Regions from separate parts of the Priestia megaterium genome, predicted to be linked through region 1. Evidence: predicted binding sites of a transcription regulator. Region 1 holds the regulator's gene; the other holds the start of a gene.
The links. Region 1 encodes LexA, which represses DNA repair genes until DNA is damaged. Its sites were predicted from a motif close to CGAACATATGTTCG; they were not measured.

Region 1 (3,436 bases):
TGAGACCCCGCAGGAGCGCAAGCGACGAGGAGGCTCACCGGCCGCCCGCGGAAAGCGAAGTCTTGCACGGAAATCAACTGCGATGTCACAAGCAATCCCTGCTAGCTTATTTATTTCATTTGTTTCCCTTTAGACTTGCTTGGTTTAGTTATGTCTCAATCTCTTCTTTTTTATAATGTATTTTCTGATGCGAACAGCTTTTATGTTTTAAATCGATCTTTTAATAAATTCCATAGGGAACTCACTCCGAGACTAATGCTGATCAGAATTCCTGATAAAGCTACTATTAAAGCGATATATTCAAAGATAGAAAACTGCTTCATACTATCCCAATTGATGTTTCCCTTTAGCTTGCTAATAACTAAATTCATTCCGTAAATACCGGAAAGAACGGTATAAATCGTTAAAATTAATAATAAGTAATTGTGACGCTTGGCCGCGATTTTCTCTTGATTTTGATACAAAGTACCAAGGGTTTCTTTGACTTCTTGATAAAGAGAATTGATGTGGAAGATTTTTTTAAAGAGCTCAGAAAACTCTTGACCTTCCGTGCGAGAGCTAATTTCTAAAAATAAATATTTACCTGAAAATACAGTAATAGAGCGAATTAGTCGCTCGATGCCCTCTGAATTTTTATGAAACGTGAGCTGAGAATACTCATAGGATAGTTTTAGCAACACGATTTTATAGAAAAAATGCAAAAATAAATTATAGTAATGTTGGCCAAATAGATGATTCATCAAAAGCTGATCCGTTTTAGAGTCTGTCGATTTAGAAATACACGAAAACACATGGTCTGTTATAACGTAATAGGTTTCAGGAGCCCATCTGGAATACACGTGTTTGGTATTATACGTTTTAATATACTCATGGTTGTGTGCAGAGATAAACGGTTTCCCGTCAGGCGTATAGCTATTTAGCTGCCCAGTACGAAATAAAGTTGTGGAGTTAATCTCTTGCTCTTGATTTACCGTTACATAACTTAATACAAACATCCGTTCATCGATAAAATAAGGAAGACTCCCGACGTGCTGTTCACGCGTCGCTTCTTTTTTGATGTGTTCGTTCAAAAATGGCGCGAGCTGTGAAAAAATATAATCCTGTACTTTGCTATAGCGATGATGTTCATAGGTAATGGTGGATCCATGCTCTTCAGCAAGCTTCGGTTCTAATACACGAAAATGATTCATGAATTCTAAAATGTCATCATAGGTGTAATGATTATGACTCATCTCAGTGCGAATGGTCATGACGCCAATTTCAAAAGGACATAAAAAAACATCCACAGACAGCACGTTGCTAGACACGGTGGTGGAGGAAGTTTGTAGCGTAACGGTATGGTCTATTTTTTTTGAAAATCGAAGCAAGCCTTCTTTTTCGCACGAATCAGGAAATAGAATACATTCAATGTAAGGAAGAAAATATTGATCCAAGCTATCATGAGATACGTAATACTGTTCTCCGTAGTATTCTTTTTCTACATGTTTGTTTTGAATGGAAAAAAACTCAAACATATTTGCTTCTAGTGCATGAACAAGCTGCTCTTTATTTTTTCGATCAAAGGAAAAAGGAAAAAGAAACATGTTCATTGCTTTGGTAGGCATAATAGTTTGAAATGGTTCTGTTTTCCTTGGTGTATTGGTCATAAACTACATCCTTCTTATAGTCGGTTGTATTTTTTTTGAGAGTCGAAAAAATGCAGACAGAAAGTAAAAGGTAAAACAGGCTTTATAAAAACCGCTCTACCTGCCTGTAATGATTCGACGTATCATTTATAATATGCCAATTTTTTTAGAAAACAAACGTAAAAAACCAACTAACATCATGATTAGTTGGTTTTACATACAGTGTGTGATTAGTGAATCGTGCGATATACACCAGTGACTTTTCCTAAAATCGTTACGTGGCGAAGAATAATAGGCGCCATCGTTGAATTTTCAGGCTGTAAACGAACGAAATTTTCTTCTTTAAAGAAACGTTTTACCGTTGCTTCGTTGTCCTCGGTCATAGCGACCACAATATCTCCGTTATTAGCAGTTTGCTGCTGACGTACGATTACCATATCGCCATCTAGAATACCTGCTTCAATCATACTTTCTCCCATAATTTCAAGCATAAATACATGATCATCTGGAGAAACGAATTTATCTGGAAGAGGGAAATATTCTTCCACATTTTCAACGGCTGTTATAGGAAGACCCGCTGTTACTTTACCGATAACAGGAACATTAATGACATTGCTTTTAGGGATGTTTACTTCGTCTAGTTGAAGAACTTCGATTGCTCTTGGTTTTGTTGGATCTCTGCGAATTAACCCTTTACTTTCTAAACGAGCTAAATGCCCGTGTACAGTGGAGCTAGAGGCTAATCCCACCGCTTCCCCAATCTCACGAACAGAAGGCGGATAACCTTTTAATTTTACTTCGTGCTTAATAAAATCTAGTATGTCTTGTTGACGTTTTGATAGCTTCATATTTTTCACCTCGATTTTAGCTATTCTTTAGGTGAATTATACCACGTGATGTGTCAATATACAAACATAAGTTCGAAGAATTCCATTGACAGAAACAAATGTTCTCAATAAAATAAGAACATATATTCTGATAGGGGGATCATAATATGCACCAATTCTTACATTCTATGAAACATTACGCTATTTTTTTTGCAGTTATCGCTGCACTTACATATGTATTGACGCTGGTTTTAGGAGCGGATAAAGTAGATTTAGACAAATATTCAACGGTTACTATTACAAAAGGAGATACGCTTTGGGACTTGTCCAACAAGTATCATAATCACCATCATTTGACCACCAATGAATTTGTCAAATGGGTTGAAGACGTCAATGATCTAAACTCAGACACTGCCCAGTCTTTATCTCCTGGAGATAAATTATATATTCCTGTTTTAAAAAAAGAGTTACATAATCAAGTGGCAATTGAACAGTAGTGTGTAACGGCCGTTCCTGAATATTGTTAGAAGCCGAAAAGGTCGTGATAAAAGTGGACGCCATTATTTATTGCCGTGTAAGTACGGATAAAAAAACCCAAGAAACATCTTTACAGCGCCAGCAAGAAGAATTAAAAAAGCTTGCTGATCTTCACCATCTAAACGTAAAAAAAGTCGTAATGGAAAAAGCAAGCGGATATGACGTAGACAGAGAGGGTATATTGGATGTTCTTCATACAATGAAAGAAGAAAAAATATCTGTGCTGCTCATTCAAGACGAAACGCGATTAGGCAGAGGAAATGCCCGAATTGCGCTTCTTCATGCTTTTCATAAAGAAAATGCTACGATCTATACGATTAGTCATCAAGGTCAGCTTCAGCTTTCAGAATCTGATTCGATGGTGTTAGATATTATTAGCTTAGTGGAAGAGCATCAGCGGAAATTACATAACGCTAAAATTAAAAGAGGAATGAAAAGAGCCGTAGA
Region 2 (3,436 bases), 2.1 Mb from region 1:
GTTCCTACTGCTTCTGGCCGATTTATTCTCAACCACTGTTCAAATTCATGCCAAACCTGCTTCATTTTAAAGGCCTCCTTATATAACATTACTAAATGAATCTATGAAAATGATCCTGTACTTTTTAAGCTTATACTAATTATGTATGGGAATCTTATGTAAATAAACTGTTTTATTACTTTCTACTACATGAAACGAACATCAATTAGCTCGCTTAACCTCATTTTATTCGCCTGGTTACCCCCCTCATCTATAAAAACAAATAATCCTCCTAGAGAATCAACAAACTGAATAACTCCTGTTTCTGTTATACACTGCCCATGCTTGTAATACGTCAGGTACACTTTTTTATGTGTATGAAGCGCTTCAATCAAAGTGAAATTAATCTGTTCCATTTGATCTTCTGTTAAAAAAGGTTGTGGTATTTCTGCTTGTTTTTTTATAATTTCCTGTAATCCTTTGTATTGCTCTGGCATAGTGGCGAACGGTCGCCATTTTTTCATTCCTCTGTTCTGCATAGCAGCTTCCTCCTTTATGCTTTATGACCTCCTAGAAGGCCGTTTCGATAACGAGCCGTTGAATGATCGAGATAGCTTGAGGCCCGTAGAACGCTATTCTTTCCATAACGAAGACGAATGTCATCGATCGTTTTTGCAAGTGCATAGGCTCTTTCCCGCTGATCAATATCCTCAAATAAGCTCATTTGTTCTTCTTCTTGAATGCGTGTGTTCGACAAGGAAATCCCAATGGAACGAATCGGCATTCCGCTATCATGTGTATGTAAGATGGTTAAACAATACGGAAAGATATCTTGGCTTAAATTCGAAGCTCTCCCCATTTTCTTTTGTCTTGAGAAGCCTCCACCTGTTTGTTTGCTGTAACCAATAGATAAATGAACAGTCTGAGCCACTACTTGATGCATGCGTAAACGAAAACATACATCGTCCAATAGCTCTAACAGCAATAACTCCACTTCTTTTCGGTTTGTATAATCATGGAATAGAATCTGACTTTTTCCAAATGAACGAGAGCTAGGAATGTACACATCAGAAATGCGACTGTAATCAATCCCATTCGCATGTTGATACAACTCTTCACCCAGAATGCCAAATTCTTTTTGTAACATCTCCTTTGAAGAAAGAGCGAGTTCTTTGATGGTGTGAATGCCTAACCGTTGTAAGCGTCTTTCCGTAGCAGACGAGATTCCCCAGAAATCCTTCATCGGATGAATGGACCACAGCTTAAAGGGAATATCCTCATACCGCCAATAAGCAACTCCTGTTGGGCTATTCTTGGCCTCATGATCTAAGCTCACTTTTGCCAGTAAGAGATTGGGACCGATTCCGGCAGTAGCTGTCAGCCTTGTTTTTTGATAAATCTCGTTGATGATTTTATAGGCTAATTCTTCTGGTGTTTTAGCGAATAAATGCAAAGAAGTTGTCGCATCAATAAACAACTCATCAATGCTGTACGCATGAAAGTCTTCAGGAGCCACATACTGTAACACCAAACTAGAAATATAGTTCGAAGCCTTGATATACCTCTCCATAGATGGATTCACGACATGGATATCTTTTCTTTTAGGAATATCGAAAAGACGGCTTCCCGTTTTGATTCCTTCTTTCTTTAGTAAGGGTGTGGCAGCTAACACAACCGATCCAGACCGTTTGATATCTCCTACTACCGCAAGCTTTGTTTTTAGCGGATTCAATCCCCGTATGACAGAAGAAACTGAAGCGAAAAATGCCTTCATATCGATGCATATAATGACTCTGTTTGGTAGCTGGGCATAATCCATTGAAAGAACTCCTTAGATAAAGAACGTTTGTTCTCTATTATATACGAACAAACGTTCTTTATTCAATGGAAATTCTAAATTTTTCCCGATTATTGTTACTGCAATATGATATATCTCTTTTTAATCAACTTACAGAAAGGTCTATATAACTATAAAAATAACAAATTATTATTTTTATGTATATTTTTGTTACATTTTCTGTTTTTGTATAGTATAATTTCTCATTGTTGACAAAATATGAAAAAGGGGAGAAAATCAAGTGGTAAAGAATCGAATTTTAGTTAAAGCCTTTTTATTAATGATTTTAGGTCTATTTTCGTTTAGCAGTATATCTTACGCAGATGAATGGAACGATGATGAATTTCAGAAGTTAGTTTTGGAAGAAAAAATTGAAGTATATGGATTAGATGAACTTAAAAATGCAGGGATTTTAGAGAACGATGCAATCAACAAAGTTACATATACTGCTTTTTTTGAAGATGGAGTTAGTTACGATATCAATTTACAAGTGACTACAAACACAAGTGGGGCTATTACGGCTGTTGTATCTGATGCTTCGACAAGTACTTTTGAAGCTTTAAAAAGAAGAGGTAAACCTAAAAAGGGAAAGAATAACACTGTTCCATATAAATTAAATGGTGGAATGAACAAATCAAGCTTTATCAATGAGCACGCATATGATAGGCATAAGTATAATCCAAAGAAAAAATCTACACCTAATGATACTCAATATGGTCGCAATGTTGATGTCAAAAAATTAAGAGAAGAAACTATGAATAATTACGATAATAAATGGTCACAAACTGATAAAAAAGGAAATACTCAAGTTTTTTACGCTAAACGTTTTGATTCTAATATTAGTACCTCAGATACTTCGACAAGAGATCATAGAGTTATAATAAATAAAAGCAACTCTGCAAAGAGTACGCAATTTCCACTAGCATTCTAATTGTGCTATAGATAAGGGGTAGACAACAAATGATTAACGTAAAAAAAAGCCAAGTTTTTATAGAGCTTGATATAGCTAATTGGGATAATACTGAGTTTGGTAGCACTTTGTATGAAATGTGTGAAACTAACAAAGAATATGAAAATGATTTAGTTGAAGTTCACCAAGTTGTTTTTCTTGGTAAACGAAAAAGCCAAGATCATTATTTAATCATTTTAAATATTACTCAGGATATAAACAATTTAGGTAAACCTGTAGAAAATTTATATAGATAATCTAAGAGGCTGGGCTTTGTCCCGGCCTCTTATTATATTCTAGTTCACATAAGTTTAATTATCGGAACCATACAAAAATATGAGCTCTTGGTATACAAGGGCTCTTTAACTTTCCATCTTTTCTTTACATAGTTATTTCGTCATTACATCATCTTCCTCAGTAACATATATTTTAAATCTTTATAAAACGCAATTTTATAACTTTCAATTGCTACTATGTTTTCATTCACAAGTGAAGCCTCTTCTTACTGTTCAATAAAACCTGCCTTAAATCATATGATTAATTCCACAACAAGTGGATTAATTTAATTAAAATAGAAAAAAATGATATTATTGGATATTAGGAGGTATTTATGTACAAATTTTTGATTTTTATTATAGTAGCGTTTTATATCGCTCGTTATGTCGAAAAAT

Region 2: a site for LexA is predicted at 1,843-1,856, ahead of CEQ83_RS08935 (Y-family DNA polymerase). Genes of this name have one in related genera too.

What each region holds. Positions count from the first base shown of each region.
Region 1 is NZ_CP023317.1:3,850,996-3,854,431, reverse strand. It holds gene CEQ83_RS19765 (hypothetical protein) at 1-133, shown strand, start outside; gene CEQ83_RS19760 (magnesium transporter CorA family protein) at 201-1,646, opposite strand; gene lexA (transcriptional repressor LexA) at 1,856-2,473, opposite strand; gene yneA (cell division suppressor protein YneA) at 2,620-2,949, shown strand; gene CEQ83_RS19745 (YneB family resolvase-like protein) at 3,003-3,436, shown strand, end outside.
Region 2 is NZ_CP023317.1:1,769,433-1,772,868, reverse strand. It holds gene CEQ83_RS08945 (SMI1/KNR4 family protein) at 1-65, opposite strand, end outside; gene CEQ83_RS08940 (YolD-like family protein) at 186-518, opposite strand; gene CEQ83_RS08935 (Y-family DNA polymerase) at 533-1,798, opposite strand; gene CEQ83_RS08930 (hypothetical protein) at 2,058-2,747, shown strand; gene CEQ83_RS08925 (hypothetical protein) at 2,777-3,022, shown strand; gene CEQ83_RS08920 (DUF4181 domain-containing protein) at 3,376-3,436, shown strand, end outside.